DNA from 3 places in the Paracoccus sp. R86501 genome. Region 1 is predicted to be linked to each of the others. Evidence: riboswitches for the same ligand, from Rfam matches in the RefSeq annotation. Region 1 holds a riboswitch; each other region holds the start of a gene.
The links. Region 1 has a riboswitch for thiamine pyrophosphate ahead of thiC (phosphomethylpyrimidine synthase ThiC). Riboswitches for the same ligand answer to the same signal wherever they lie in the genome.
Positions count from the first base shown of each region.

Region 2: it holds a riboswitch for thiamine pyrophosphate, as region 1 does, so the genes downstream of both, SJY40_RS14410 (thiamine ABC transporter substrate binding subunit) here and thiC (phosphomethylpyrimidine synthase ThiC) in region 1, are expected to answer to the same signal.
Region 3: it holds a riboswitch for thiamine pyrophosphate, as region 1 does, so the genes downstream of both, thiD (bifunctional hydroxymethylpyrimidine kinase/phosphomethylpyrimidine kinase) here and thiC (phosphomethylpyrimidine synthase ThiC) in region 1, are expected to answer to the same signal.

Region 1 covers NZ_JAXHPZ010000001.1:554,397-565,149, reverse strand. Annotated here, with positions in the region: gene SJY40_RS02875 (GntR family transcriptional regulator) at 1-199, shown strand, start outside; gene SJY40_RS02870 (MBL fold metallo-hydrolase) at 410-1,363, shown strand; gene thiC (phosphomethylpyrimidine synthase ThiC) at 1,401-3,173, opposite strand; TPP riboswitch at 3,278-3,400, opposite strand; gene SJY40_RS02860 (molybdopterin cofactor-binding domain-containing protein) at 3,476-5,800, opposite strand; gene SJY40_RS02855 ((2Fe-2S)-binding protein) at 5,793-6,266, opposite strand; gene SJY40_RS02850 (cytochrome c) at 6,287-7,588, opposite strand; gene SJY40_RS02845 (type 1 glutamine amidotransferase domain-containing protein) at 7,709-8,383, opposite strand; gene SJY40_RS02840 (NADP-dependent oxidoreductase) at 8,412-9,443, opposite strand; gene SJY40_RS02835 (TetR/AcrR family transcriptional regulator) at 9,488-10,066, opposite strand; gene arsJ (organoarsenical effux MFS transporter ArsJ) at 10,154-10,753, opposite strand, start outside.
Region 2 covers NZ_JAXHPZ010000001.1:2,938,474-2,949,226, reverse strand. Annotated here, with positions in the region: partial or broken gene SJY40_RS14430 (cytochrome c1) at 1-67, shown strand, start outside; gene SJY40_RS14425 (ribokinase) at 185-1,060, shown strand; gene aroC (chorismate synthase) at 1,051-2,157, opposite strand; gene mutS (DNA mismatch repair protein MutS) at 2,154-4,784, opposite strand; TPP riboswitch at 4,854-4,954, shown strand; gene SJY40_RS14410 (thiamine ABC transporter substrate binding subunit) at 4,986-5,966, shown strand; gene SJY40_RS14405 (thiamine/thiamine pyrophosphate ABC transporter permease ThiP) at 5,942-7,480, shown strand; gene SJY40_RS14400 (ATP-binding cassette domain-containing protein) at 7,473-8,165, shown strand; gene SJY40_RS14395 (TAXI family TRAP transporter solute-binding subunit) at 8,249-9,205, shown strand; gene SJY40_RS14390 (TRAP transporter permease) at 9,261-10,753, shown strand, end outside.
Region 3 covers NZ_JAXHPZ010000001.1:966,324-977,076, reverse strand. Annotated here, with positions in the region: gene SJY40_RS04815 (DEAD/DEAH box helicase) at 1-434, opposite strand, end outside; gene chrA (chromate efflux transporter) at 663-1,952, shown strand; TPP riboswitch at 1,993-2,095, shown strand; gene thiD (bifunctional hydroxymethylpyrimidine kinase/phosphomethylpyrimidine kinase) at 2,161-2,964, shown strand; gene SJY40_RS04800 (FAD-dependent oxidoreductase) at 2,957-3,928, shown strand; gene thiS (sulfur carrier protein ThiS) at 3,918-4,115, shown strand; gene SJY40_RS04790 (thiazole synthase) at 4,119-4,880, shown strand; gene SJY40_RS04785 (thiamine phosphate synthase) at 4,877-5,467, shown strand; gene SJY40_RS04780 (ThiF family adenylyltransferase) at 5,452-6,420, shown strand; gene SJY40_RS04775 (MetQ/NlpA family ABC transporter substrate-binding protein) at 6,469-7,242, opposite strand; gene SJY40_RS04770 (methionine ABC transporter permease) at 7,274-7,948, opposite strand; gene SJY40_RS04765 (methionine ABC transporter ATP-binding protein) at 7,938-8,999, opposite strand; gene SJY40_RS04760 (response regulator) at 9,200-10,753, opposite strand, start outside.

The sequences.
Region 1 (10,753 bases):
TTACGCCACCGGCCACGGCACGCTTTGCGCCGATGACGAACACACCCGCATCACCGACGCGATCGAAGCCCGCGACATGGAAACCGCCCAGACTCTGCTGGACCAGCACCTGCGCCATATCGAGGCCGGCATCCGTTTCGACGATGATCTTCCTGCAACAGGCGCCTTATCCAAGGCGCTCAGGACGCCGCGGGACTGAACCGACGTATCCACTGCGTGGATAGTGTCGATTTATAAATGTAATTTCCTCAATGCATCACTGTGACATAGCGTACCCAAAGTGCGCAGCGTGACACTGCGCACAAGGGAGGATTGTCACATCAACCGATGCAGGACCGGCCTTGTTTCAGGCAAGGTACCTGCTGGCGCACATCCTCTTCGGCGACATTTTACGTGAGGGAGGATACTCATGCGACGCAACCCATTCCTGACCGCGGCCCTTGCCGGCCTGCTGTCCCTGACCGCCTTGCCGGTTCTGGCGGAAACCAGCTTCACCATCCTTGGCACGCGCGGCGGACCCGTGGCCGTGCCCCATCGTTCCCAGCCCGCGAACGTGTTGAATGTCGATGGCATCCTGTCGCTGGTCGATGCGGGCGACGGCACCGCACAGCAGCTGTCCAAGATGCGCGTCATGCCGCGCGATCTGGAAAACGTCTTCATCAGCCACCTGCATGGTGACCATTTCGGGGGCCTGTTGGCCATTCTGGCCCTGCGCCTGCAGACCGATGTGGTGAAACCGCTGCAGGTCTATGGCCCTCCGGGCACCGATGACATGGTTGCAGGCATCCTGGCCGCCCTGGCCCCCGCGATGGAGGCCGGATATGGCGTCGGCGCCGAACCGATCAAACCCGAGGATCTGGCGGTTGCCCACATCATCATGCCGGGCGATCAGTTGACCGTCGGCAAGATCGAGGTGACCACGGCGGACAACACCCATTACTCCTTCGCCCCCGACAGCCCGCAGGCCGGGAAATACCACAGCCTGTCCTTCCGCTTCAAAACGCCCGACCGCACCATCGTCTATACCGGCGATACCGGCCCCAGCCCGGATGTCGAGGAACTGGCCAAGGGTGCAGACCTGCTGATCGGCGAAGTCATCGAACTGGACAGCGTGATCGCCGCGACCCGCATGGCCGTGCCGAACATGCCGGACGACAAGGTCAACTTCCTCAAGAAGCACCTGTCCGAACACCACCTGCTGCCCGCCGATCTGGGCAAGCTGGCGACAGCATCGGGTGCGCCCGAACTGGTGGTGACCCATATCGCCGCCGGCCTGAAAGAGGATCTGGATGCCATCAACAGTGGCATTGCCTCGACCTATGAAGGCAAGGTGACCATCGCCAACGACATGGACAAATTCTGATCAGACGGCCCCGCCACACTGGCGGGGCCCCCATGCCTTATCCGTCGGCCGGGACGTAAAGCTGGCCCTTTTCGCGGAACAGATCGGCCATCCGCTCCATGCCTTCCTGCTTTTCCGCCGTCGCGCGGATATCATGCGATATCTTCATCGAGCAGAACTTGGGCCCGCACATCGAACAGAAATGCGCGACCTTATGGGCATCGGCGGGCATGGTCTCGTCATGCATCTCGCGCGCGGTATCGGGGTCCAGGCCCAGATTGAACTGATCCTGCCAGCGGAAATCGAAGCGCGCGCGTGACAGCGCATCGTCGCGCATCTGCGCACCCGGGTGCCCCTTGGCCAGATCCGCCGCATGGGCCGCCAGCTTGTAGGTGATGACGCCGGTCTTCACATCGTCTCGATCCGGCAGTCCCAGATGCTCCTTCGGCGTGACATAGCACAGCATCGCGGTCCCGAACCAACCGATCATCGCCGCTCCGATGGCGCTGGTGATATGGTCGTAACCGGGCGCGATATCGGTGGTCAGCGGCCCAAGCGTATAGAATGGGGCTTCGTGGCAATGTTGAAGCTGCTTGTCCATATTGGCCTTAAGCTTGTGCATCGGCACATGGCCCGGACCTTCGATAAAGACCTGACAATCCTTGGCCCATGCTTTCTTCGTCAGTTCGCCCAAGGTTTCCAGCTCGGCGAATTGCGCCTGATCGTTGGCGTCGGCGATGGACCCGGGGCGCAGCCCGTCGCCAAGGCTGAAGGTCACATCATAGGCGCGCATAATCTCGCAGATCTCGTCGAAGCGCTCGTAAAGAAAGCTTTCGCGGTGATGGTGCAGGCACCATTTCGCCATGATCGAGCCGCCCCGACTGACAATGCCCGTCACGCGCTTGGCCGTCATGGGGATCATATGCAGCCGCACGCCGGCGTGGATGGTGAAATAATCGACGCCCTGTTCGGCCTGTTCGATCAGCGTGTCGCGGTAAATCTCCCACGTCAGATCTTCGGCGATGCCGCCGACCTTTTCCAGCGCCTGATACAATGGCACCGTCCCGATGGGCACGGGCGAGTTGCGGATGATCCAGTCGCGGATGTTGTGGATGTTGCGGCCCGTGGACAGATCCATGACGGTGTCGGCACCCCAGCGGATGGCCCAGACCATCTTGTTGACCTCTTCCTCCATCGAGGATGTCACGGCGGAATTGCCAATATTGGCGTTGATCTTGACCAGGAAATTGCGGCCGATGATCATCGGTTCCAGTTCGGGGTGGTTGATGTTGGCAGGAATCACCGCCCGCCCCCGCGCAATTTCAGACCGCACGAACTCCGGCGTGACCAGATCGGGGATGGAGGCGCCGAAATCCTCTCCGTCACGGGTATAGGCGGCGGTGCGGCCTTCATTTTCGCGGATGGCGACATATTCCATTTCCGGCGTGATGATACCGGCGCGAGCATAGGCCAGCTGGGTCACGGCCCCCTTGGTGGCGCGCAGCGGATCACATTGATGCGGAAAGGCGGGGGTCAGGCGCTTGCCATCGACAAAGCCGTTATCGGCGGCGGTCAGCGGACGTCCGGTATAGGCTTCGGCATCGCCCCTGCCCGTCAGCCAGTTGCCGCGAACCGGGGGAAGGCCGCTTTGAATCTCCATCCGCGCACCCCCGTCGGTATAGGGGCCGGAGCTGTCATAGACGGTCAGCGGGGCCTCGCCTGTCAGGGCAATCTGGCGCATCGGCACGCGGATGTCATGCATGGCGCCCGGCACATACAGCTTGCTGGATGCGGGCATGGGGCCGGTGGTGATCTGGGGGTTGGGTTTCATCAGTGTCTCCCGCAAAAATGGGCGACCCGGATAAGACAAGCGATGAAGGGGCCACGCGGCCCGATGACGGACCTTGCGGCCCAAAGGACCGCCCCGTCGGTCGGGGAAGCTGCCTTTGGTCTTCCTACGCCAGCATAAACTGGGTCAGGTTCAAAGGGTCGCTTCACCGGGGTTGCCCCCACTCAGCCTCTCAGTCCCCTTAAGGCGGGACTCCCCTGACGTGCGGGCAGGTTCGCGATTTCGGGGGGAACTGTCAACAGCTTGATGCAGGCGCCCGCGGTGACGGGCGCCTGCGGTTGGTATCAGGCCTTAAGCGCGGCCAACACATCGTCGGGACGCATCGGCAGATGGCGCAGGCGCACGCCCACGGCAGACTGGATGGCGTTGGCGATGGCCGGTGCGATGACCGTGGTGCCGGGTTCGCCCAAGCCCACCGGCACTTCGGTGCTGTCGATGAACTCGATCTCCATGTCCGGTGTGTCGATCATCCGCAGCGGAGTGTAGCCGCCAAGGTTCAGGTCGCGAACGTTGCCATCCTCGAACTCAGTCCCTTCGTACAGCGCCATGGAAAGGCCCCAAAGTGCAGCACCTTCGCATTGCGCGCGCGCCCCATCGGGGTCAACAACCGTACCGCAATCGAAGGCCAGCCACATCTTCTGGACCTCGACCGTGCCAGTTTCGCGGTCCACATGCACCTGAACGGCACCTGCGGTCCAGGTCGGCATCTGGCGGCTTTGACCGAAGGTCGTTGCGATGCCGATGGCCGTATCGGCAGGCAAATCAGCCGTGCCATAGCCCGACATCTTGGCCACGCGTTCCAGAACCGCCTTCTGACGCGATGCGCCACCGACCGAATCCGGCGCGGTGCCGGCGTTGTAACCTTCGGCAATCAGATGCTGCTGGCGAAACTCCAGCGGATCGACACCGATCTTGGCTGCGGCTTCATCCATGAAGCTTTCGACGGCAAAGTTGGTCCAGCCCGGACCGACCGAGCGCAACCAGCCGGGACGGAAGGTCTGATTGGCCAGTTCGTTTTCGATCGCGCGAACCTTATGCGCACCGACCGAATACCAGTGGTCGGCACCGTCGATGGCAAAGACATCATAGGGCTGGTCGTTCACGCCCTTGGGCATAAACGACGGTGCCATGACGCCCGTGGGCCAACCGGCGGCGGCGTCGTGATCCATGCCGATGACCTTCTGGTCGGCGTCGAATGCCATACGCAGTTTCTGCACGCTTGGCGACCGGACGCTGTCGAACTGGACGTCATGTTCGCGCATGAAGACCAGCTTGACCGGCTTGCCGCCCAATTGCTTCGAGGCAAGCGCGGCGGGCACGATGTAGTCGCCGTTCAGGCGACGCCCGAAACCGCCGCCCAGCATATAGCTGCGCATGACGATCTTGTCGGGTTCAACCTCAAGCGCCGCCGACAGGGTCGGCAGGATCAGCGACTGCCACTGGTTGCCGGCATGGGTTTCCCAGATGCCGTCCTCATTCTGGAAGACGGTGGCGTTCAGCGGTTCCATCTGGAAGTGCAGCACCGTCGAGGTGGTGTAATCCGCCTCGAGCGTATCTGCGGCATCCTTGAAGGCTTGGGCGGTGTCGGGCGTCTCGGTCGGCAGGATCGCCCCGCTGGAGGCATCGGCGATCAGTTCGCGCGACCGCGCCTGGATGTCGGCTTCGGACACCATCGCGGTTTCGCCGGCGTTCCATTCGACGTTGATCTGATCGGCAGCCTGCTTGGCGGCGAACAGGGTTTCACCCAGAACGACGACCCACCCCGGAACCGTTCCCGAAGGATCGTCCAGCGTCAGCGTCTGCAGATAGCCCTTGATCTCTTTGGCACCGCTGTCATCGACGGATGCGACCGAAGACCCCAGACGCGTCGGTGGCAGCATCGGAATGCCATAGACCATGCCGTCAATCTTGGCATCCAGACCATAGATGGTCTTGCCGTTGGTCTTGTTGGTGATGTCCAGCGCAGTGACGTCCTTGCCGACCAGACGCAGGTCGGAATGCGCCTTCAGCGGCAGGGCGGCCAGTTCGTCTTCGGTAAAGCTGCGGCTGATGCCTGATTTGACCAGCTCGGCATAGGTGGTGGAATTGGTGCCATCGGTGACCGTGCCGTCACGCGCCGTACAGGTCGATGCATCCACGCCCCATTGGCTGGCGGCGGCTTCGATCAGAGCGGTGCGGCCTGCGGCACCGGCCTGGCGATAGACGGGCCAGCTCTGCCAGATCGACCAACTGCCGCCGGTGACCATGGTGCCCCATTTTTCCGCCGTATCGACATGGGTGATGCGCACGTCGTCCCATGACACTTCCAACTCGTCCGCAAGGATGCGGGCGATGGCGGTGCCGACATGCTGGCCCATCTCGGCGCGGATGATGTTGACGTTCACGCGGCCTTCTGTGTCGATCCAATACCACATGGTCGGTTCGAAGGTGTCACCCACGGCCTCGATCGGGACGCCATCGGCGGCCTGCGGGTCCATCGCGGCATGGGACGTGCGCGGGAAGCCGAAGGCCACACCGGCAGCCGTCATCGAGATCAGGAAGCCGCGGCGGCTCAGCGCCGTTGCCGGGCTGCCTGCGCCAAGGCGCGAAAGGATCTTGTTCTTAGCCATTCTGGGTTTGCCCCCTATTTGCCGAAGCCGCTTCGCGAACCGCCTGGCGGATGCGCGGATAGGTCATGCAGCGGCAAAGATTGCCGGTCATGACGGCGTCGATGTCGTCGTCGCTCGGGTCAGGAATATCGGTCAGCAGGGCTGCTGCCTGCATGATCTGGCCCGACTGGCAATAGCCGCATTGCGGAACCCGCAGGTTGCGCCATGCTTCCTGAACGGGGTGGCTGTCGTTGGCGTCTAGCCCCTCGATCGTGGTGATCTCGGCGCCTTCGACATCGCCAAGCGCGGTGATGCAGGACCGCGTGGCACGACCGCCGACATGGACGGTGCAGGCACCGCACATGCCGATGCCGCAACCGAACTTGGTGCCGGTCAGCCCGACCTCGTCGCGGATCGCCCACAGAAGCGGCGTATCGGGATCGGCGTCGACGCTGACCTCACGCCCGTTGATTTTCAAATTTACCATCAGGTGTTTCCTTCGTGAATTCAGTGGGATCCAGGGCCGCGCGCGCGCAGCTGGGTGACATCCTCGCGCAGGTTCTCCCACGGGGCCTTTTCGGCCCGATCGGCGCGCAGGTAGGCTGCGACCGAGGCGACCTGATCGTCGGTCAGCGCTTGGGCAAAGCCCGGCATGACGACGCCTTCGGTGCCCTGATGGCTGTTCACGCCATAAAGGATCACCTGGATCAGGTTGCTGGGATCATCCTGATTGACCGAGGAGTTGATTCCCAGATCGGGACGGCCTTCGCGGATCTGTTTGGCATTATAGTGACAGGCGGCGCAGGCGGTGGTGTACAGCCGCTCGCCCTCGGCTTGACGATAGCGGCGGTCGGGGGCGTTGCGCTCGAGGCTGGCGCGGACGACGTCGCTGTCGGCGGGGTCCAGATCATCGCCGCCGACCTTATCGGCCAAATAGACGCTGATGGCGGACAGGTCGCTGTCGGGCAGTCCGCGCACACCGGCATGAACAACCGGCCCCATCGGACCAGCGGCGATGCCATGATAGGTGGACGAACCCTTGATCAGATACTCGCGGAACTCGGCGGCGTTCCACGGCACGGCCGAGGCGTTGGCGGCGGTCAGGGCGGGGGCCTGCCAACGGTCGATCTCGGCGCCGGCGTATTCTTCGCTGGATTTTTCCGCGCCAAGGACGTTGCGCGGGGTATGGCAGGCGCCGCAGTGGGTGATGCCCTCGGCCAGATAGGCCCCGCGATTCCATTCGTCCGACTTCTCGGGATCGGCTTCGTATTCGCCGAAATCAACGAACAGCGTCTTCCAGCCAGCCTGCAGGAAGCGCAGGTTCAGCGGGAAGGGCAGCTCGTTTTCCTTCTGGACGGTCCGGACAGGCTCGACCTCGGACATGATGAAGGCATAGATCGCGTCGATGTCCTCATCGCTCATCTTGGTGAAGTGGTCATAGGGGAAGCCGGGGAACAGGTGGCGGCCATCGCGGCCAACGCCTTCATGCATGGCACGGCGGAAGGCGGCCTGCGAATAGGTGCCGATGCCCGTTTCCATGTCGGGGGTCAGGTTCGTGGCATAGATGGTGCCGAAGCCCGTCTCCATCGCGTAATTGCCGGCATAGGGTTCGCCGCCCTTGGCGGTGTGACAGGTCGCGCAATAGCCCGCACCCGCCAGCACCCTGCCCTTTTCCACCTGTTCAGGCGGGAAATTCGCGTGATCTGCCGCCGTCACCGGCTGCATCGCGGGTTTATATGCATAGACGCCAAAGCCCACAGCGCCGATCGCTGCGATGGCCAGGATGCCTAGGCAGATCTTCTTGATCATGGATCCATATCCCTGGGTATCAGTATGGCAAAATCGGCGGTTACCCGCCGATTGGATGATATGCAAATGTTAACCCGACCGCTGGCGGTCGGGTTCCCATCGTTTTGCAGCAGCTTTGGTTCAGACCAGCGACAGCAGCTTTTTCGCGGCTTCTTCCGACGAGGCCGGGTTCTGACCCGTCACCAGCTTGCCGTCGACCAGCACGAAGACGCCCCAGTCCTCGCCCTTCTCATACTGACCGCCATTGGCCTTCAGCATCTCCTCGACCAGGAAGGGAACGACATCGGTCAGGCCGACGGCTTCCTCCTCGGTGTTGGTGAAGCCGGTGACGCGCTTGCCATCGACCAGCGGCTTGCCATCGGCGCCCTTGGTGTGGCGGAAGACGCCCGGCGCGTGGCAGACGGCACCGACCGGCAGATCCTTGGCAGCAAAGCCCTCGATCAGGCGGCGGCTGTCGGCATCCTCGGCCAGATCCCAAAGCGGGCCGTGGCCACCGGGATAGAAGATGGCGTCGAAGCCATCGACCTGAATGTCGGCCAGAACCTTGGTGTCGGCCAGCGCGGCCTGCGCTGCATCGTCAGCCTTGAAGCGTTCGGTCGCATCGGTCTGGGCATCGGGGGTGTTGCTGCTGGGGTCCAGCGGCGGCTGACCACCCTTGGGCGATGCGATGGTGATCTCGGCGCCCGCGTCCTTGAAGACGTAATAGGGGGCCGCGAATTCTTCCAGCCAGAAGCCGGTCTTGTTGCCCGTGTCGCCCAGCTTGTCGTGCGAGGTCAGAACCATCAGGATTTTCATGTTGGTATCTCCTTGTTGTGTTGCGGGATCAGGCGGACAGACGGATGACGCGCTTGCCGAAAGCCTCGCCGCGCAGCAGTCCAATGAAGGCCGAGGGCGCTTGTTCCAGCCCGTCGATCATTTCCTCGCGGTACTTGATCTTGCCTTCCTTGACCCAACCGCCGACCTGTTCGGCAAATTCGGGATAGAGGTGGCCGAAATCGTCGAAGACGATGAAGCCGCGCATGGTCATCCGCTTGCGCAGGATCTGACCCATCAGGTAGTTCATGCGATCCGGCCCGTCCGGCAGCGAGGTCGCGTTATACTGCGAGATCAGCCCGCAGACCGGGATCCGGGCCGAGGGGTTCAGCAGCGGCAGGACCGCATCGAAGACGGCACCGCCGACGTTCTCGAAATAGATGTCGATGCCGTCAGTGGCCTGCGCCTTCAGGTCATCGGCAAAGCTGTCGGCCTTGTAATCGACACAGGCGTCAAAGCCCAGGGTCTCGACCACATGCTTGCACTTGTCGGCACCACCGGCGATGCCGATGACGCGCAGGCCAAGGATCTTGCCGATCTGGCCGACCGTCGCACCGACCGGGCCGCTGGCACCGGCGACGACCAAAGTCTCGCCTGCCTTGGGCTGGCCGATCTGGGTCAGACCTGCCCATGCGGTCAGGCCGGGCATGCCCAGGACGCCAAGCGCCCAGGACGGGTTTTCGGGGTTCTTGCCCATGTTGATGACGCTGGTGCCATCCGACAGAGCGTAATCCTGCCAGCCACCAAAGGCCACGACCCAGTCACCTTCGGCAAAGCCGTCAACGTCCGAGGTGACCACCTGCGACACGGTCCCGCCGACCATGACCTGATCGACCTCGACCGGGGCGGCATAAGAGGGCGCGTCGCTCATCCGGCCGCGCATGTAGGGGTCCAGCGACAGGAATTCGTTGCGCAGCAGCATCTGGCCCTTGCCGGGGGTCGGCACATCGACGGTTTCCAGCCGCAGCGTATTCTCGGTCGGCTCGCCCTTGGGGCGTTCGGCCAGGACGTGGCGGCGGTTCTGTGTCTTGGACTGGGTCATGATATCTCTTTCCCGATCGGTTGATCGTATCTCGGAATTTTTGTTCAGGACGACGGCAGAAGGTCGCGGGTGCGCGTCATCGCATCGTCCAGCGGGGTGCCGTCATGGGACAGATGTGCCATCAGGCTTGCCCCCAGCCACAGTTGGTAAAGGGTCGTGGCCATGGCTTTGGGGTCGGCAAGCGGCACCATCGATCCGTCCCTGCCCGCGTCATCCAGCGCCTGCGTCAGCTTGGCGATGATCGCCGTGACACCGTTTTGCAGGATGGTGGTCATGTCGGGGGACAGGTCGCTGATCTCGGCGGCCAGCTTGACGATCAGACACTGACGTTCTGCGTCGCCACCGCCTTGGCGCGCCTGCCAATCGGCAAAATACCCAAGCACCCTGTCGCGGCCCGACAGATGGTCGCTGTCCAGCGTCGTCGCCAGATCGCATTCATAGGTCCGGACATAACGGTCCAGCAGCGCGCAGCCATATCCCTCTTTCGAGGCGAAATAGTGATAGAAGGACCCCTTGGGCACCTGCGCCTCGGCCAGCAACTGGCCAAGACCGACGGCGGTATAGCCGCGCTGCGCCACAAGGCGGCGTCCGGTGTCCAGAATATGGGTGCGTGCGTCTGTCATGGGACACTAGCTAAGCACGCTAGACCGATTGTCTAGTCCCATGTAGCAAATAATTATTTACCGGCGCTGCCTGTCGGGGGACGGCTTTCAACGCAGATCCATCGCCAATGGTTTCAGCCGTGCCACGCTGACCCATGACGCCAAGGCCATCACCCCCGCCGTCGCCAGACACAGCGCTAAGCCGCCCAGCTGATAGCTGAGACCTGACAGCAGCGTCCCCAGAAGCCGCCCCGCCGCATTCGCCATGTAGTAGAAACCGACATCCATGGTCACACGCTCGGCCTTGGAAAAGGCCAGGATCAGATAGGAATGCACCGCCGAATTCACCGCAAAGACAAAGCCGAACAACAGCAGCCCCGCGACCAGCATCGCCGTCAGCCAAGGCGCGGGCGCGCCCGATGCCAGCACCAGCGCCGCCAGCGCCAGCGGGATCGGCACCAGCCAACCGGCCCATGCCACGGCCTGATGGATGATCGCCGCCAGCGGCCTGCCCCTTGCGCCCAACAGCCGCGGCGCCGCCGCCTGCACGCCGCCATAGGCGATGATCCAGACGGCCATGAAGGTACCGATCAGAAAGAACGCTGCCCTGCGGCTGTCCGGCGTGCCGTCCGACAGCACCGACTGGAAATAGACGGGGATGCCCACCACGAACCAGACGTCGCGCGCGCCGAACAGGAACATCCGGGC
Region 2 (10,753 bases), 2.4 Mb from region 1:
CAGCGCGCTGCTGTATCTGGTGAACAAGCGTCTGTGGGCACCCCACAAGGGCAAGCTCAAGCACTGATCGCCCGCGATCATGACGATCTGAACGAACGCGCCCCGCAACGGGCGCGTTTTTTCTTGGCTGGACAAGGGCCCGCCCGCCCGGTCACATGTCGCCCGTTGAACGGAGGAGACGGCCATGGCGATCTGGAATCTGGGGTCCATCAATATCGACCGGGTCTATCGGCTGGACAGCCTGCCCGAGCCGGGGGAGACGCTGACCTCGCGCAGCCATGCATCGGGGCTGGGTGGCAAGGGCGCGAACCAATCGGTCGCCGCCGCGCAGGCGGGGGCCGTGACGCATCATCTGGGCGCGATGGGGTCGGGCGATGATTGGGTGATCGAGCGGCTGGCCGAAAAAGGCGTCGGCACCGATCATGTCGCGCGGATGGCCGATCAGGTCACCGGTCACGCCATCATCATGGTCGACAGTCACGCCGAAAACGCCATTGTCATCCACTCCGGTGCGAACCGCGCCATTGGCGACGACCGTCTGCGGCAGGCGCTGGCAGGGATCGGGGCATCCGATACGCTTCTGATCCAGAACGAAACCAGCGGTCAGGTCGCTGCCGCACAAGCCGCGCAGGTCGCGGGCGCGCGCGTGATCTATTCCGCCGCGCCCTTCGATCTGGAGGCCGTGCGCCAGATCCTGCCGCATGTCACCATTCTGGCCATGAACGAAGGCGAGGCCGCGCAGTTGTTCGCTGCCATGCCCGGCGATCTGCCGGTGCAGGGTCTGCTGATCACGCGCGGATCGAAGGGGGCTGAGTATCGCGATCTGACCACCGGCCAGACGCATGAACAGGCGTCCTTCAAGGTGACGCCAGTCGATACGACCGGGGCGGGCGACACCTTCGCGGGTTATTTCGCCGCCGGTCTGGACGCGGGGTTGGCGATCCCCGACGCGCTGCGCCGCGCATCGGCGGCGGCGGCGCTGCAGGTCACGCGGCAGGGGGCGGGCGATGCCATCCCTTCCGCCGCCGAGGTCGACGCCTTTCTGGCCGATCAGTCCTGACCGATGCGCCCGCGCAGGCCACCGGTCTGCGCGCGGTCCATCAGCAGATGGTCCAGCAAGACGCAAGCGGCCATTGCCTCGGCCACAGGTACAGCGCGAATGCCAACACAAGGGTCGTGGCGGCCCTTGGTGATGACCTCGATTTCCTCGCCACGCGAATTGATCGACCGGCGAGGCGTCGTGATCGAGCTGGTCGGCTTGATCGAGAACCGCACCACGATGTCCTGACCGGTGGAAATACCGCCCAAGATTCCGCCCGCATGGTTCGACAGGAACTCGGGGCCGTTTTCGCCCATGCGGATTTCGTCCGCATTCGACACGCCGGTCAGGCTGGCCGCAGCCATGCCCTCGCCGATCTCGACGCCTTTGACGGCGTTGATCGACATCATTGCCGCGGCCAGATCGGTGTCCAGTTTCGCATAGACCGGCGCACCGAGGCCCGGCGGGCAGTGCCGCACCAGAACCTCGATCGCGGCGCCGACGCTGTTCTGGTCCATGCGGATGCCATCCAGATAATCGGACCATGCATCGACCGCGCCCGCATCGGGCAGGAAAAACGGGTTGGTGTCGATGGCATCCGCGTCAAAGCGGTCGCGGTCCAGATGCATGTCGCCCATCTGCACCATATATCCGATGATCTGCATGTCGGGCGCCAGCTGCGCCAGCACCGCATGGGCCGCCGCCCCTGCCGCCACCCGCGCCGCCGTTTCGCGCGCAGATGACCGACCGCCGCCGCGATAATCGCGCACGCCGTATTTCAGGTGATAGCTGATATCGGCATGACCGGGGCGAAAACTGGTGGCGATATCGCCGTAATCCTTGGACCGCTGGTCGGTATTCTCGATCATCAGCTGGATCGAGGTACCGGTCGTCACGCCTTCGAACACGCCCGAAAGGATGCGGACCTGATCGGCCTCGCGCCGTTGGGTGGTGTGTTTGCTGGTACCGGGGCGGCGGCGGTCCATGAAGCGCTGGATGTAATCCTCGGACAGCGGGACGCCGGGGGGGACGCCATCGACGGTCGCGCCCAGCGCGGGGCCGTGGCTTTCACCCCAGGTGGTGAAACGGAATTCGCGGCCGAAAGTGTTGTAGCTCATGTTCGGGCGTCCTCGGTCAGGGCTTTCAATTGATAGACCAGATCCAGCGCCTCGCGCGGGGTCAGGCTGTCGGGATGCACCGCTTTCAGCGCCGCGTCCAGCGGGGATGCCTTGGCGGGTGCGGGGGCTGGCGGGGCCGCGCGGAACAACGGCAGGTCGTCGATCAGCGCGGCGGGACGGGCGGCACCTTGGCGTTCGCCCGATTCCAGCGCGTCCAGAACCTGCCTTGCGCGGTCGACAACGGACGCGGGCAGACCGGCCAGACGCGCCACCTGCACACCATAGCTGCGGTCGGCGGCGCCCTTGCGGACCTCATGCAGGAAGATCACGTCGCCTTCCCATTCGCGCACGGCGACAGTGGCGTTTTCCACACCCTCCAGCCGCGCGGTCAGGGCGGTCATTTCGTGGTAATGCGTGGCAAACAGCGCGCGGCAGCGGTTGGCAGCATGCAGATGCTCCATCACCGCCCATGCGATGGACAGCCCGTCCCAAGTGGCCGTGCCGCGTCCGATCTCGTCCAGGATGACCAGCGCGTGGTCGTCGGCTTGGTTCAGGATGGCGGCGGTTTCCACCATTTCCACCATGAAGGTCGAACGGCCCCGCGCCAGATCATCGGCGGCACCAACGCGGCTGAACAACTGGCTGACGATGCCGATATGGGCGTGGCTGGCGGGCACGAAACCGCCCGCCTGCGCCAAGACCGCGATCAGGGCGTTCTGGCGCAGAAAGGTCGATTTACCCGCCATGTTGGGACCGGTCAGCAACCAGATTGCAGGGGTCGCGCCCTTTGTCAGGTCGCAGTCGTTGGCGACAAAGCTTTCGGCCTTGCGCTTCAGCGCGCGTTCCACCACCGGATGCCGCCCGCCGGTGATGGAAAAGGCGCGGCTGTCATCGACCTGCGGGCGCGTCCAACCTTCGCCGGAGGCGATATCGGCAAAGGCCCCGGCCAGATCAATCTCGGCCAGCGCCCGCGCCGCCTGTCCGATGGGTCCAGCGCGGTCCAGCACGGCGGCCCGCAGGCGGTCATAGATGCCGCGCTCGATCTCCAGCGCACGGTCGCGGGCATTCAGGATGCGGGTTTCCAGTTCGGACAGTTCGACGGTGGTAAAGCGGATCTGGTTGGCAGTGGTCTGGCGATGGATGAAGGTCTGGTTCAGCGGCGCGGCCATCATGCGTTCGGCATGGGTGGTCGTGGTTTCGATGAAATAGCCCAGAACATTGTTATGCTTGATCTTCAGTGCGCTGACACCCGCCATGGCTGCATATTCGGCCTGCATTCCGGCAATGACCCCGCGCCCTTCGTCACGCAGACGGCGGGTCTGGTCCAAATCTTCGTCATAGGTTTCTGCTACAAACCCGCCGTCACGGGCCAGCAGGGGTGGTTCCGCCACCAGCGCATCGTCCAGCAGGTCGATCAGGTCGTCATGGCCGGTCAGATCGGCCACCGCATCGCGCAGCACCGGCGCGGCGTCATCGGGCAGGCGTTCGGCAATGGCGGCCCCTTGGGTCAACCCAGCGCGGATCGCGGCAAGATCGCGCGGACCACCGCGTTCCAGCGCCAGACGTGACAGGGCGCGGTCCATATCGGGCACGCGTGCCAGCGCGCTGCGCAGATCGGTCAGCAGGCGCGGATCATCGACCAGCATCGCCACACTGTCCTGACGTGCACGGATCAGCGCCAGATCACGGCTGGGGGCGCTGACGCGTCGTTCCAGCAGACGCGCCCCCGGCGCGGTTACCGTGCGGTCGATGGCGGCCAGCAGGGACCCTTCGCGACCACCGGACAGGGCTTGGGTCAGTTCCAGATTGCGGCGGGTGGCAGCATCGATCTGCATCGCGCCGCCGGCCTTTTCGCGGATCGGGTGGCGCAGCAGCGGCAGCTTGCCCTTTTGCGTCATGTCCAGATAATCGACGATTGCGCCCATCGCGCCCTGTTCGGCGCGGGTGAAACTGCCGAACCCGTCCAGCGTTTCCACGCCATAAAGCGCGCATAGCCGCCGCACGCCCGCGCTGCTGTCAAAGGCACCGGCATGCAGATCGGTCAGGGCGGCACCGGCATCCTGCACCAGCTCCTCGAATTCATAGCCTGCGGCCAGAACCTCGCGCGGGGTCAGGCGGGCCAGTTCGGGGGCCAGCCGCGCGGGCGGGCATTCCATCACCTGAAAGGCACCGGTCGAAATATCGACCCACGCCAGCGCGCCTTCGTCACGGACCTGCGCATAGGCGGCAAGGTAGTTGTGGCGGCGCGCCTCCAGCAGCAATTCCTCGGTCAGGGTGCCGGGGGTGACAAGGCGAACGACATCGCGGGCCACGACGGACTTGCTACCGCGTTTCTTGGCCTCGGCAGGGTCCTCCATCTGTTCGGCGATGGCGACGCGGAAGCCCTTGCGGATCAGCTGCAACAGATAGCTTTCCGACGCATGGACAGGCACGCCGCACATCGGGATCGGTTCGCCCTGATGCGTGCCGCGTTTGGTCAGCGCGATGTCCAATGCGGCTGCGGCCTGCACGGCATCGTCGAAGAACATCTCGTAGAAGTCGCCCATGCGATAGAACAGCAGCGCACCGGGGTTCGCCTCGCGGATCGCCAGATATTGCGCCATCATCGGGGTGGGCTGGTCGGTCATGGGTATTCCGTCACTGTCATCCGGCCCCGTATCTAGCCGCTTGCGTGCTGCGGTTAAACCATTACATTCAGGCCAACCTCGGGGTGCCCTGCATGGGATGAGACGCAATTGCGGACCCGTTGAACCTGATCCGGCTGACACCCGGCGGAGGGAAGGTGACGGCTGTCCTTTCTTTCGAAACCCGTTTGAGAGGAGACTGCCTTGAAACCCCTGTTCATCGCCACCGCCCTGCTGGCCGCGACCCCCGCCTTGGCGCAGGACCGCGCGCTGACCGTCTATGCCAGCGATTACATCGCCAGCGAATGGGGCCCCGGCCCGACGATCAAATCCGAATTCGAGGCCTTCTGCGATTGCACCCTGGACTTCGTCACCGGCGACATCCTGCCCCGCCTGCTGATGGAGGGTGAGGGGACGGACGCCGACATCGTCTTCGGCCTGAACACCGATGTCACCGCCCGCGCCCGCGCGTCGGGCCTGTTTGCGCCCCACGGGCAGGACACCTCCGACATGTCGCTGCCGGTGGAGTGGAGCGATGACATCTTCCTGCCCTATAACTGGGGCGAAACGGCGTTCATCTATGACGAAACGCGGCTGGAAAACCCGCCCGCCAGCTTTCAGGAATTGCTGGACGCGCCCGATGATCTGAAGATCGTGATCCAGGACCCGCGGTCGTCCATTTCCGGCCTAGCGCTACTGTTGTGGGTCAAGCAGGTCTATGGCGATGACGCGCCCGAGGCTTGGGCCAAGCTGGCCCCCAAGGTGCTGACCGTGACGCGCGGCTGGTCGGAATCCTATGGCATGTTCACGGACGGAGAGGCGGATATGGTCCTCTCCTACACCACCTCGCCCGCCTATCACATTGCAGCGGAAGACGACCTGACCAAAAAGGCCGCCATCTTCCCCGAAGGTCATTACTTCATGGCCGAACTGGCAGCGCAGGTCGCATCGACCGATCAGCCCGAACTGGCACAGCAATTCATGGACTGGATCCTGACGCCGGAATTCCAGAAGACCATCCCGCTGGCCAATTGGTCCCTGCCCGCCAAGCTGCCGCAGGACGACTGGCCGCAGGTCATGCGCGACCTGCCCCGCCCCGAAAAAACGCTGTTCTATTCCGAGGACGAGGCCGAAGCCCTGCGCCAGCCGGCGCTGGACGAATGGCTGCGCGCCTTCGCGGGGTGATATCCGGTCGCATCGTCGCCGCCGGTCTTGCGGCCCTGATCCTTGGCACGCTGGCCGCTGTCGCATGGCAGGCGGGCGGGTTGTCGGGCTTGGGAGAATGGGACTGGCGCGCGGTGCGCTTCACCGTCTGGCAGGCGGCGCTGTCGGCCACGCTGTCGGCGGCGCTGGCGGTGCCCGTCGCGCGGGCGCTGGCGCGGCGGCGCTTTCGCGGGCGCGGGTTGCTGGTCACGCTGCTGGGCGCGCCCTTCATCCTGCCGGTGATCGTGGCGATCATGGGACTGATCTCGGTCTTCGGGCGCAACGGCGCGCTGAACGAGGGCCTGCGTGCCCTGGGCCTGCCCGAACTGGGCATCTATGGCTGGCAGGGCGTGATTCTGGCGCATGTGTTTTTCAACCTGCCACTGTCGGTGCGGCTGATCCTGCAAGGCTGGCAGGCGATCCCTTCCGAACGCTTCCGTCTGGCATCCAGCCTTGGCTTTGCCCCCGCCGATGTCGCCCGCCATCTGGAACGCCCGATGCTGCGTGCGGCCCTGCCCGGCGTCTGGCTGGCGGTTTTTCTGGTCTGCCTGACGTCTTTCACCGTCGCTTTGGCCCTTGGCGGCGGCCCGCGTGCCACCACGGTCGAGCTGGCGATCTATCAGGCGTTCCGCTTTGATTTCGACTTGGGACGGGCGGCGACGCTGGGCTTGGTGCAGATCGGGTTGTGCATTGCCGCGATGCTGGCGGCGCGCTGGATCGCCATTCCGGCGGGCTTTGGCGTGGGCATGGATGCAGGCCAAGGGCCGGTCGGGCCGCGCGGCTGGCGTGTCTGTTCCGATGCGGCAATCATCGCACTGGCGGCGGGGTTCCTGCTGTGGCCCTTGGTGGCGGTTCTGGCGGTGGGCGTGCCGCGCCTGCCTGCGCTGGCGCCTGACGTCTGGTGGGCGGCGGGGCGGTCGGTGGTGATGGCCGTCACCTCGGCCCTGTTGGCGGTGGCGCTGTGCCTGATGCTGGCCCTGGCCATCGCACGCGGCGCGGGCCGTTGGGTCGAGGCGGCGGGTATGCTGCCCCTGATCGCATCGCCTCTGGTTCTGGGGACGGGGCTGTTCATCCTGCTGCGCGACGTGGCCGGCCCGCAGCAGATGGCCCTGCCAGTGACGGTGGCGATCAACGCCGCCATGGCCCTGCCCTTCGGGCTGCGGGCGCTGATCCCGGCGGCACGCAGCCTGCAGGATGATTATGGCCAGCTTGCGGCATCATTGGACCTGAGAGGCTGGGCGCGGCTGCGATACCTGACCCTTCCGCGTCTGGCGCGCCCCTTGGGCTTTGCCGCAGGCCTGGCTGCGGCTTTGGCGATGGGCGATCTGGGTGTGATCACACTGTTCGCCAGCGACCAGCCGACATTGCCGCTGAAGCTGTATCAGTTAATGAATAGCTATCGCATGGCGGATGCGGCAGGCGCGGCGGTACTGCTGATGGCGCTCAGCTTCGGGCTGTTCTGGATGTTCGACAAAGGGGGCCGCTTGGATGCTTGAACTTCGGGATATCGCAATCCGACATGACGATTTCAGCCTGACCGCCGACCTGTCCCTGCCCAAGGGCGGACGATTTGCGGTGATCGGAGCCTCGGGGTCCGGCAAATCCACGCTGCTGTCTTTGATTGGTGGATTTCTGGCACCCAATCAGGGGCGCATCCTGTGGGACGGGCAGGATATGACGCAGATGGCACCGGGGGATCGGCCTATTTCGACCCTCTTTCAACACCACAATTTGTTTCCACACCTTACAGTGAAACGAAATATAGGCATGGGACTGCGAGCTGATCTACGACTGGACACTGATCAGAAGGACCGCGTGACGCAAGTGCTGGATCAGGTCGGGCTGTCCGGCACGGGCGACCGCCGCCCCGCTGCATTGTCGGGTGGCCAGCAAAGCCGCGTCGCGCTGGCTCGCGTGCTGCTGCGGGCGCGGCCCGTACTGCTGCTGGACGAACCCTTCGCCGCCCTTGGCCCCGCCCTCAAGTCCGAGATGCTGTCCCTGCTGACAGGCATTGCCGACAGGACGGACGCCACCGTCCTGATGGTCACCCATAACCCGCAGGATGCCCGCGTCTTTTCCCCCCAGACCATTCTGGTCGAGGATGGCCGCGCCCATCCACCACGCGACACAGGCCCGCTGCTGGACAACCCGCCCCCCGGTCTGCGCGCCTATCTGGGATAAGTTCGCGCCCTGCAAAACATCATGTTCCCGCAACGCAGATAGCTTGCTACGCTCCGCCCCAGAACATCATGGGAGGAGACCACATGTTCCATCGCATCGCCACCGCCGTTCCGATCGCAGCCCTGGGCGGGCTGATGGCCACCGCGCCCATGGCACAGGCGCAGGACTTCATCAACGTGCTGACCGGCGGCACCTCGGGCGTCTATTACCCGCTTGGGGTCGCCCTGTCGGAAATCTATGCCGAGGGCATCGAAGGGTCGCGCACGCAGGTGCAGGCCACCAAGGCCAGCGTCGAGAACCTGAACCTGCTGGCCCAAGGCCGCGGCGAGATTGCCTTCGCCCTTGGCGACAGTGTTCAGGCCGCATGGGAAGGAAACGAGGAGGCCGGCTTCCCCCGCAAGCTGGAGGAACTGCGCGCCATCGCCGCCATCTATCCCAACTATATCCAGATCGTGGCCGATGCCTCGGCAGGTGTGACCACGCTGGAGGATCTGCGCGGCAAGACCATGTCCGTGGGCGCCCCCGCATCCGGCACCGAACTGAACGCCCGCGCCATCTTTGCCGCCGCCGGCATGAGCTATGATGATCTGGGCAAGGTCGAATACCTGCCCTTCGCGGAATCGGGCGAGCTGATCAAGAACCGCCAGCTTGAGGCGACGCTGCAATCATCAGGGCTGGGGGTCGCGTTCATCAAGGACCTGTCATCCACCCATGACATCAGCATCGTCGCCATCCCCGAAGAAACCGTCCAGACCATCGGCGCGCCCTTTGTGCCAAGCGTGATCCCGGCAGGCACCTATACCGGCCAGGATCAGGACGTGCCGACCGCAGCCGTCGGCAACATGCTGATCAGCCATGACGGCGTCAGCGAGGAAACCGCATATCAGATGACCAAGCTGCTGTTTGAAAATCTGGACCGCATGACCTCGGCCCATGCAGCGGCGGGGGGCATCTCGGCAGAGACTGCGATGGACGGAATCTCCATCCCGCTGCATCCGGGCGCGGAACGCTATTACCGCGAAATCGGCCTGATCGAGTAAGCGACTCTTGGCCCGCGGCACAGGCTGCGGGCCGATCCCCCACGAAAGGTCCCCGATGTCCGCATCCCATCCCCCCGCAAGCGGGCCCGCCACGCTTGATCCCACCGCCGAGGCCGAATTCAGCGAGGGCCTGCCCCCCGGTTTCGGCACCGGCATCATGGGCCGCGTCGCCTTCTGGCTGGCGGTCGTGTTTTCCCTGTTCCAACTGTGGGCCGCGGGTTACGGCAGCCTGCCAAGTCAGGTTGTCCGCGCCATGCATGTGGGGTTCCTGCTGCTGCTGGGCTTTGGCCTTGTCGGCAACCTCGTCGCTAAGACGCAGCGTGGGCAGGCCTTCTTTTGGGCGCTTGGGCTGTTGGGGTTCTCCACCGGCATCTACAACTGGGTCGAATACAACGACCTGATCCGCCGCACCGGCTTCCTGACGCAGATGGATCTGGTGATGGGCACCATCCTTGTCGTTCTGGTGTTCGAGGGTGCGCGCCGCCTGATGGGCTGGCCCCTGGCTGCCATCGCGGGGATATTCCTCGCCTATTGCTTCCTTGGCCAGCATTTGCCGCCGCCCTTCATCCATCGCGGCTATGGGTTCGAGCAGATCGTCGAACATTTCGCCTTCGGGACCGAGGGCATCTATGGCAGCCCAATCTATGTCAGCAGCGCCTATATCTTCATTTTCGTGGTTTTCGCGGCGTTTCTTGAACGCGCAGGCATGCTGAACCTGTTCAATGATTTCGCCCTTGGGCTGGTCGGTGGCGTGCGCGGCGGGCCTGCGCAGGTGGCCGTGCTGTCATCGGCGCTGATGGGGACGATTTCGGGGTCGGGGGTGGCCAATGTCGTCGCATCCGGCCAGTTCACCATTCCGATGATGAAGAAATCCGGCTTCAAACCGGCCTTTGCCGGCGGGGTCGAGGCGACGGCATCCATGGGCGGCCAGATCATGCCCCCCGTCATGGGTGCCGTGGCCTTCATCATGGCCGAGACGCTGAACGTCCCCTATGCATCCGTGGTCAAGGCGGCGATCATTCCGGCGCTGCTCTATTTCGGCGTGGTCTTCTGGATGGTCTGGCTGCAGGCCGGACGCGACAACCTGAAGGGCCTGCCCCGTGCCAGCCTGCCGAACCCGTGGCACGCCGTGCGCGATCAATGGCCGCTGGTGCTGCCGCTGGCGGCCTTGGTCTATCTGCTGTTCGCGGGCTATACGCCGATCTTTGCGGGCACGATGGGTCTGGCGCTGGTGACGGTGCTGATCCTTGGCGCGCCGCTGGCGGCGATGATCGGACCATATGCCTTCCGCGTCATCTTCTGGCTGGCGCTTGGGGTCGCCTCGGCGCTGTTCCTGAAATACGGGATCAACCTGCTGGTCGCGGTGATCGCTGCATTGGTGCTGGCCTGCGCGATGTCCAAAGGCGCCCGCCCGACCATCGGCATCATCCGTGATGCGCTGGCCCAAGGGGCGCGCAACGCCCTGCCCGTCGGCATGGCCTGTGCCATTGTCGGCGTTGTCATCGGCACGCTGACGCTGACCGGCATCGCATCGACCTTTATCGGGGC
Region 3 (10,753 bases), 410 kb from region 1:
GTCAGATCGAGGCTGCCGCGGTCGATATGGTCGCGCAGACGGCCCGGCGTGCCGACGACGATCTGTGCGCCCTGCTGCAGGTTGCGGCGTTCGGTGCGGTAATCCATGCCACCGACGCAGGTCGCGATGCGGGCATTGGTCCCGGCATACAGCCATTCCAGTTCGCGTGCGACTTGCAGTGCCAGTTCGCGGGTCGGCGCGATCGCCAATGCCAGCGGACGGTCGCCTTCCAGCGTCTGGCCGTCCAGCAGCAGATCTGCGCCGATCGCCAGACCGAAGGCCACGGTCTTGCCCGAGCCGGTCTGCGCCGAAACCAGCAGGTCGCGCCCCTGAGCGTCATCGGCCACGACGGAGGATTGCACGGTTGTCAGGCTGTCATAGCCCTTGGAAGCCAGCGCCGCCTGAAGCGGTGCGGGGAAGTTCAATTCGGTCATTTGATTCGCCAAATGGGGGGTGTCATTCACCCGATGAGCGGCACCCCGTCGCTGCGACCGGCCCACCCTGCACCCGCCGCCCCGGACATGCGGAGCCAAAGAGGGGTTCCTATGATACGTGGCGCGCAAAGTCCACCGATGATCTCAACTGTTTTTACCCTCGGCTTTTCCTTGACTTGCCCCCGTCGCGCGGCCCTGATGCCGCGACCCCCGAACACAGGTTCCCCGATGCCCCCGACAGCCCATCCCCCGATCAAGGATGCCGCCGCCACATGGGCGCGGATCGCCGCGCTCAGCTTCGGCGGACCCGCAGGCCAGATCGCCGTCATGCACCGCATCCTGGTCGAGGAACGCCGCTGGATCGACGAGGATCGCTTCCTGCACGCGCTGAACTTCTGCATGCTGTTGCCCGGCCCCGAGGCGCAGCAGCTGGCCACATACATCGGCTGGTTGATGCATGGCGTACGCGGCGCGCTGATCGCAGGGGTGCTGTTCATCCTGCCCGGCGTGGCGGCGATCATGGCGCTCAGCCTGATCTATGTCACGCTTGGCGACGTCGGCATTGTGGCGGGGATCTTCTTCGGGCTGAAGGCGGCGGTGCTGGCGATCGTGGTGCAGGCGGTGATCCGCCTTGCAGGACGGGCGCTGAAGGGACCGGCGCTGCGCCTCATTGCGGGGGCGGCCTTCGTCGCGCTTTTTGCGCTGGATGCGCCCTTTCCGCTGGTCATCGCCATGGCGGCACTGGCAGGTGCGCTGATGGGTGGCAGCATGCCACCCGCCGATGCCCGCCCCCTGCCCGCGCAGGATGCAGGCGCCGCCCGCCGCGCGGCGGGTTGGGCGCTGGTGCTGTGGCTGGCGCCCGTGGCAGCGCTGGTCATGCTGCCCCCCGGCAGCGTCTTTACCGACATCGCCACCTTCTTTTCGCGCCTCGCGGTCCTGTCCTTCGGAGGCGCCTATGCCGTCCTTGCCTGGGTCGGGCAAGAGGCCGTGGGCCGCTATGGCTGGCTTGAACCAACCCAGATGCTGGACGGGCTGGGCATGGCCGAAACCACCCCGGGTCCGCTGATCATGGTGCTGCAATTCGTGGGGTTCATGGCGGCGCATGGCGCAGGTCACGCCCATCCGCTGCTGGCCGCCGTGCTGGGCGGGCTGCTGGCGACATGGGTGACCTTCGCGCCCTGCTTCGCCTTCATCTTCATCGGCGCGCCTTTCATGGAGGGGATGCGCCGCAGCGCCCGCCTGTCCGCCGCCCTGCGTGCCGTCACCGCCGCGGTCGTGGGCGTCATCCTGAACCTTGCCCTCTGGTTCGCCATCCACCTGATCTGGTCGCAGACCATCCCGTGGCAGGCAGGTCCGATCCGGGTGGATGCGCCGGTCATGGCCTCGCTGGACCCGGTGGCGGCCCTGCTGTGCGCGGCCACCCTGTTCGTGGCCCTGCGCCTGCGTCCTGGCATGGCGACCCTGTTGGGCGGGGCCGCGCTGGCGGGGATCGCGCTGCAGATGGCGGGTCTGACCTGATCCCCCTTGCGGGCGATCCCGCACCCCGCTAGCCTTCAGATGCAAACCGTTGGGGTGCCCCGTCACCGGGGCTGAGAGGCGACAGCCAACCCATCGAACCTGATCCGGGTCATACCGGCGGAGGGAACGGTGCAGATGATCGCGGGCCCGCCCCGCCCTTTGTTCCCCCTTGCGCCGTCATGTCCCCCGACCGCACAAGGAGGCCATCTTGACCGCCATCGCCCTGACCATCGCCGGTTCCGATTCCGGCGGAGGCGCCGGCATCCAGGCCGACCTCAAGACCTTTTCGGCACTTGGTGTCTATGGCGCCAGCGTCGTCACCGCCCTGACCGCTCAGAACACCCGCACCGTCAGCATGGTCGCCCCCACAAGCGCCGCGATGATCACCGCCCAGATGGACGCGGTCTTCGACGATCTGGACATCCGCGCCGTCAAACTGGGCATGCTGGGGGGCGTCGATGCCATCCGCGCCGTCGCGGAGGGGCTGCGGGGGTGCGACCTGCCCATCGTGCTGGACCCGGTGATGGTGGCGAAATCGGGCGATGCCTTGCTGGATGACAGCGCCATCGGCGCATTGCGTGACATGCTGCTGCCCCGCGCGACCCTGCTGACCCCCAACCTGCCCGAGGCCGCACGCCTGACCGGCACCCCCACCGCCCGAACCCGTGATCAGCGTCTGGATCAGGCGCAGGCGCTGATGGGCATGGGCGCACAGGCGGTGCTGATGAAAGGTGGACATGCAGAGGGGGCCGAATGCCTCGACCTGCTGATGACGCCGGGCGGGGTGGTCGAATTGACCGCCCCGCGTCACCCGACGCGCAACACCCATGGCACCGGCTGCACCCTCTCGGCGGCAATCGCGGCGGGCATGGCGCAGGGGCTGCCGCTGCCCGATGCTGTCGCCATGGCGCATCGCTATCTGCAAGGTGCCATCAGGGCGGCGGATATGCTGTCGGTCGGTCATGGGCACGGGCCGGTGCATCACTTTCACTCGGTCTGGTCCCATGCGTGACATCACCATCATCGGCGCGGGCGTCGCTGGATTGTTCGCAGCCTTTCAGCTGTCGCAACAGGGCTGGCACCCGCGCATCATCGACCGGAACGGCCCCCCCGGTCCGCACGGCTGTTCGTGGTGGGCGGGCGGCATGCTGGCCCCGATCTGCGAAGGCGTCACTGCTGATCCCGTGATCGCCCGCCTTGGCGCGCAGGCCGCCGATGACTGGGCGCAGGTCACGACCGTCACCCGCCGCGGCACGCTGGTCGTCGCGCTGGACCGCGACCGGGCCGAGCTGTCACGCTTTGCCCGCCGCGCGCCGGGCCACGTTGCGCTGGACGGCGCGGCGTTGAGGGGCCTGGAACCCGATCTGGCCAATCACCGCCATGCCCTGCATATCCCGCCCGAGGCGCATCTGAACCCCCGCCAAGCCCTTGCCGATGTGGTCGCCATCCTGCAGGCGCGCGATGTCGCAATTGAAACCGCCGACGCAGAGCCGCAGGACATGGCAGGCCCGGTGATCGACGCCCGCGGCATGGCCGCCCCCCTGCCCGATCTGCGCGGCGTCCGGGGCGAGATGATCGTCCTGCACGCCCCCGACATCACTCTGACGCGGCCCGTGCGGCTGCTGCATCCACGCCATTCGCTGTATGTTGTGCCGCGCGGCGGTGGCATCTTCATGCTAGGCGCGACCCAGATCGAGAGCGACGCCCGTCGCGCCGTCACCGCCCGCGCCCTGCTGGAAATGCTCTCGGCCGCCTATGCGCTGGATGCCCGCTTTGCCGAGGCCAGCGTTCTGGAAACCGGCACCGACCTGCGCCCGGCCTTCCCCGACAATATCCCGCGCGTGACGGTGCGGGGCCGCGTGCTGCATCTGAACGGCCTGTTCCGTCACGGCTATCTGATGGCCCCCGCCCTTGCCCGACAGGCCGCCGATTACCTGACCCATCAAACCCGTGGAGAGTTGATCCATGAAGATTGAGCTGAACGGCACCCCCCGCCAGATCACCGCCTGCAATGTCGCCGATGCGCTGGTCGAATTGGGCTGGGCCGATGCCCGCGTCGCCACCGCCCTGAACGGTGACTTCCTGCCCAGTGCCGCCCGTGCCGACAAGCCGTTGCAGGATGGCGACCGGCTGGAGGTTCTGGCCCCCATGCAGGGAGGATGACCCATGCGTGATTTCTATGGCGTGATGCTGGACAGCCCGCTGATGCTGGGGACGGCGCAATACCCCTCGCCTGCGGTGATGCAGCAGGCCTTTGCTGCATCGGGGGCCAGCGTGGCGACGGTATCGCTGCGGCGCGAAAGCGGTCAGGGGCAGGCCTTCGGGCAGATGGTGCGCGATCTGGGCATCCATATCCTGCCCAACACCGCAGGTTGCCATAACGCGCGCGAGGCGATCACCACCGCCCGCATGGCGCGCGAGATCTTCGAAACCAACTGGATCAAGCTGGAGGTGATCGGCCATGCCGACACCCTGCAACCCGATCCCTTCGGCCTGCTTGAGGCCGCCGAGACGCTGGCCGCTGAAGGCTTCGACGTCTTTCCCTATACGACCGAGGATCAGGTGCTGGCCCAACGCCTGATCGACGCGGGCTGTCGCGTCCTGATGCCTTGGGGTGCGCCCATCGGGTCGGGCATGGGCCTTAACAACCGATACGGACTGCGGACCCTGCGCGCAGCCTTCCCCGACATTCCGATGGTGATCGATGCCGGGATCGGCATGCCCAGCCACGCCGCCGACGCGCTGGAGATGGGCTTCGACGCCGTCCTGCTGAACAGCGCCGTCGCGCAGGCGGGCGATCCGGTGGCGATGGCGCGGGCCTTCGGGCTGGCCGTGCAGGCGGGTGCCATGGCCGCGGGGGCCGACCCGATGGGAATGCGCGACATGGGGGCACCCTCGACCCCACTGATCGGAAAGGCATGGCTGTGATGTTACCGCGTTTCTACCCGATCTTCGACGATGTCAGCTGGCTGGAGCGCGCCCTGCCGCTTGGGGTCAAGCTGGTGCAGCTGCGCATCAAGGATGCTTCGTCTGCCGATCTGCGCGCTCAGATCAAGCGCGGGCTGGCGCTGGCCCGTCAGCATGGCGCGACGCTGGTCGTCAACGACCACTGGCAGATCGCCATCGACGAGGGCGCAGATTGGCTGCATCTGGGGCAGGAGGATCTGGACGAGGCCGACCTGCCCGCCATCCGCCGCGCGGGGCTGCACTTGGGGCTGTCCACGCATGACCATGCCGAACTGGACCGCGCATTGGCCTGCACCCCCGATTATATCGCGTTGGGTCCGGTCTATCCGACGATCCTGAAAAAGATGAAATGGCATCAGCAGGGTCTGGACCGCGTCACCGAATGGAAGCGCCTGATCAGCCCCATCCCCCTGGTCGCCATCGGCGGGTTCAGCGTGGATCGCGCCAAAGGAGCCTTCGACGCGGGCGCGGATGTCGTTGCGGCCGTCACCGACATTACGCTGAACGCGGACCCTGAAACCCGCATCCGCGAATGGCTGACGCTGTGACCCGCTATGCCCGCCAGATGATCCTGCCGCAGATCGGTCCTTCGGGTCAGGACCGGCTGTCACGGGCGCATGTGCTGATCGTCGGCGCGGGTGGGTTGGGCGTGCCTGCGCTGCAATATCTGGTCGGCGCGGGCGTCGGGCGGATCACTCTGATCGACGGCGATGTGATCGAGGAAACCAATCTGCACCGCCAGCCGATCTATCCAATAGCCAGCATTGGCCAACCCAAGGCCACGGCTGCCGCGCAGATCATGACCGCAATGAACCCCGACGTGCATATCGACGCCCGCCCAGAATGGCTGGACCCTGCCAGCACGCCTGCGCTGGTCGCGGGGGCAGATGTCGTGCTGGATTGCGCCGACAGCTTTGCGGTCAGCCTGACGCTGTCGGATGCCTGTCTTGCGGCGCATGTCCCGCTGATTGCGGGGTCAGCATTGGCGACGTCGGGCTATGTCGCGGGATGCTGCGGCGGCGCGCCCAGCCTGCGTGCGATTTTTCCCGACCTGCCCACAGGTGGCGGGACCTGTGCTACCAACGGGGTGATGGGGCCGGTGGTGGGGATGATCGGCGCATTGCAGGCGCAGATAGCGATGGCGGTGCTGCTGAACCTGCCCGACAGCCCCTTGGGGCGGCTGATCAGCTTTGATGCCGCGACGTGGCGCATGGGCGGGTTCCGCTTTGACCGCGCGCCCGAGCCGGACGATCCGCTGCCCTTCATCGGACGCACGCAGATCACGGAACAAGACCTGCTGATCGATCTGCGGACCGAGGCGCCCCCCTTTCACCCCGCTGCCCGCCATGTTCCGCCCGAAGACATCGGCCAGCTGTCCCCGCCCGACGACCGCCGGGTGGTCTTGGCCTGCAAAACCGGACTGCGGGCACATCACGCGGGTCAGGCGTTGCGGGATGCATGGGCAGGCAAGATCGCCCTGCTGGCCCTGCCCGAGGCATGAAAAAAGGGCCGCCCCATCGGGACGGCCCTTCGTCTCAATGCACCGATCTTACCAAGAGGTCAGAACGGCACCTTCGTATTTTTCATCGATGTAGGTCTTGATTTCGTCGCTGTGATAGGCCTCGACCAGCGTCTTGACCCAAGGTTCGTCCTGACGGCCCTGCTGCACCACGATGATGTTCACATAGGGGCTCTCGGCCTTTTCCATCGCGATGCTGTCATTGCGCGGGGACAGACCGGCAGCCAGCGCATAGTTGGTGTTGATGATCGCGATGTCGGCATCGGCCAGCGCACGGGGCAGCTGGGCGGCATCCAGTTCAAGGAAGCGCAGGTTCTTGGGGTTGTCTTGAACATCCAGCGGGCTGGGGACCAGACCCGTGCCCTCGGCCAGCGTGATCACGCCCAGATCCTGCAGCAGCAGCAGCGCGCGGCCACCATTGGTCGGATCGTTCGGGATGGCGACCTGTGCGCCGTCTTCCAGATCGTTGACCGAAGCCAGCGTGTCGGAATAGATGCCCATTGGGGTGGTGATCGTCGTGGCGACCTCGGTCAGGTCGAAGCCGCGATCCTTCATCTGGTTTTCCAGATAGGGGCGGTGCTGGAAGCTGTTGGCATCCAGATCGCCGTCGGCCAGTGCGGTGTTCGGCACGACGTAATCAGAAAACTCGATGACGTCGATGTTCAGGCCCATAGGCTCGGCGACCTTGGCGACCTCTTCCATGATCTCGGCGTGTTCACCCGGGGACACACCGACCTTGATGTCTTCGGCCATGGCGGCGGTACCAAGTGCAAGGGCGGAAACGAATGTGGTCAAACGCAGCATTGTGGCGTTCCTTTCTTGTCTGTTCGGAAAATCAGTGGCCGCGATTGCGGGCGGCGCGGCGGTTGACGCGGGCGGCGATCCATTCGCCAAGCGACTGGACCAACTGCACCAGCACGATCAGGATGACGACAACAGCCAGCATCACCTCGGGCATGAAGCGCTGGTACCCATAGCGGATGCCCAAATCGCCAAGCCCTTGTCCGCCCACAGCACCGACCATGGCGGAATAGCCGATCAGGCTGACGGCGGCCAAGGTCAGGCCAAGAGTGATGCCGGGCAGTGCCTCGGGGATCAGGACCTTGCGGATGATCTGCATCGGCGTGGCACCCATGGCGCGCGCAGCCTCGATCAGGCCTGCCTCGACCTCGCGGATGGCGTTTTCGACAAGGCGCGCGATGAAGGGCACCGCGGCCAGCGTCAGCGGCACGATGGCAGCATTCGTGCCGATCGAGGTCCCGACGATCATCCGTGTGAACGGAATGATGGCCACGACCAGAATGATGAAGGGCACGGAACGCGCGGCGTTGACCACCAACCCCAGCACCTTGTTGACCCAAGGCGCCGACAGCAATTCACCGCGCTGCGAGGTCGCCAAAAACACGCCCAAAGGCAACCCGCCAAGCGTGCCCAGCAGCGCCGAGATGGCGACCATATACAAGGTCTGCAGGGTGGATTCCCACAGGATCGGGATCAGGTTAGCGGACATATCCCAGCACCTCCGTCGTCAGGCCGTGGCGTTCAAGAAAGGCGCGGGCCTCGGGGGCGCGCGGGGCGTCGATCGACAAAAGCAGGTTGCCGAAGGGATGGGGACCGATTTCCTCAATGGCACCGGCAAGGATGTTGGCTGCGATGCCCAGCTCGGTCGCCAGCATGGCTAGCATCGGGTCGGTGGCATGCTGTCCGGCGAATGTCACGCGGATCACCTCTTGTGAGGGGCCGTCGGGGCGGTCCAGCGTCATGCGGGCGGCCACGAAGGCCGGCAGGTTCGCACCGGTGACGCCCGACAGGAACGACCGCGTCGTACCGTGGTTCGGCTTGGCAAAGACATCATAGGTCGGGCCGGATTCGACGATGCGGCCACCCTCGATGACGGCCATATGGCTGGCGATGTCGCGCAGCACGGCCATTTCATGGGTGATCAGCAGGATCGTCAGACCCAGATCGCGGTTGATCTGGGACAGCAACTCCAGCACGGTCTGGGTGGTTTCGGGGTCCAGCGCACTGGTCGCCTCGTCCGACAGCAGGACCTTGGGGCTGGTGGCCAACGCGCGGGCGATGCCGACCCGCTGTTTCTGCCCGCCCGAGAGTTCCGCCGGATAGCGATCACGCAGCGCCGACAGGCCGACCTGATCGACCAGCTGATCGACCCGCGCCTTGATCTGACCCGAAGGCGTGCCCGCGATCTCCAGCGGCAGGGCGACGTTGCCCCAGACCGTCCGTGATGCCAGCAGGTTGAAGTGCTGGAAGATCATCCCGACGTCGCGGCGGATGGCACGCAGGTCACTGCCGCGCGCGCCGCCGACATCGCGACCGGCCACCTGAACACTGCCCTCGGTCGGGCGTTCAAGTCCGTTCACCATGCGCAGCAGGGTCGATTTCCCCGCGCCGGACCGGCCGATGATGCCCGTAACGCTGCCCGTCGGAACCGTCAGCGAGACGTCCTGCAGCGCCATGACCCGGTCGCCGCCCGATTTCGGAAAGGATTTGCCGAGCCTGTCAAAGATGATCGCCGCATTGTCTGGTGGCGTGCCGCTCATGTTGTCCTGCTTATCCTCGGTGCAAAGGGCGACGGGATGCCTGAAAGCGCGACCATGTGCAAGCGTGCCGGGGGTCGGTGTTTTCCAGCCATCAGAACGCAACCCGGTGATCGGACGTTCCACGCCGAACGGTCCGCGGTGGCAAGGCCGTTACACTGGAACGACCTTGCCCCGACCGGCATCCTGCCGGAATGCCGTTCTTATTGCGCGGCTTGCACGAAATCGCGGGCCAGCAGTCCTGTCAGGATCGAGCGCAGCATATCGGGCCGGAACGGCTTTTCGATCAGCGGGGCATGGTCGTATCCTTCGGGCAGATGTTCGCGCCCATAGCCCGAGACAAAGCAGAACTGCACCCCGCGCTGCGTCAGCAGGGCCGCGACGTCATGGACGGCCTCGCCTTTCAGATTGCCGTCCAGCAGGGCGATGTTGACGTGATTGGTGCGGATCTTCTCCAGCGCCTCGGCGACGGTGCGGGCGATGGCGACGACGGTAGCGCCCGCGTCCTCCAATTCATAGCGCAGGTCCAGGGCGACCAGCGGTTCATCCTCGACCAGCAGTACGCGGCAATCCGACAGGCTGACGGGGCGTTCGGTGGCCGGGGCCGAGGTCGCTTCGGGACTGGACTGCAGGGTCTTCAGCGGCGTTACGCCGTCGGACAGGCGGATGGTCCAGACCACGCCTTCGGGGTTCCACTCGACCTCGGCCGAGGCGTTGTCGCCCCCACCCGCCGCCGTGATCAGCGTGGTGCCGAAGCCGCTGCGGGCGGGCGCCGTCACCCTTGGGCCGCCGGTTTCGCGCCATGTCAGCTGCAACTGACCCTGATCCAGCGCCCAATCCAGATGCACCATGCCTCCGGGCGCCGAAAGCGCGCCGTATTTCGCAGCATTCGTGCCCAGTTCATGCAGCGTCAGTGCAAGGCGTAGCATGGTGTCGGGGGCCAGATCCACCAACGGACCGTTGCGCTGCAGCCGTTCGCCGTCCAGCGTCCCCGAACTGATCTGGTCGTCGATCAGCTGATCCAGAGGCGCACTGGTCCATGTGGCATCCGACAGGATCGAATGCGCCCGCGCCAGCGCCTGCAGGCGGCCACCGAAGCTGGTCTCGAACTGGGACAGGCTGTCGGACTGACGCAGGCTCTGGCGGGCAATGGCCTGCACGTTGGCCAGCGTGTTCTTGATGCGGTGGTTCAATTCGCCGATCAGCAACGAACGGACCTCTTCGGCCTGCTTGCGTTCGGTGATGTCCAGGATCTGCAGCGACAGCGACTGCTGGCCCGTGCCGTCCGACAGGACCGAGCCATAGACCTCGCAGCTGATCGCCCCGATGTCGGCGTGATCCAGCTGCAATTCGCCCGAAAAGCGCGGGGCACTGTCGGATGGGGCCTGCAGCCAACCCGACAGCAACTGTTCGGCATCTTCGTCCAGCCAGCCGCATTCGGTGCCCTTGGTGCCCAGCAGATCGCCCTTGGCACGCCCGAACATCCGCTCGGCCCCTTGCGACCAGTCGCGGATGCAGCCCTTGCTGTCCAGCGTGACAAAGGCCAGCGGCGAATTGTCGGCATGGGCACGCAGCTGGGCCATGGCGCGGTCGCGATGCATGGCGATCTCTCGCAGCTCGTCGCGCTGGCGGGCCAGTTCCTTGGCCTGCTTGCCGATGCGGAAGAACACCTCGGCCTTGGATTTCAGGATGACCGGGTCGATCGGCTTGAAGATGTAATCGACGGCGCCGGCCTCGTATCCGCGAAAACGGCGGGC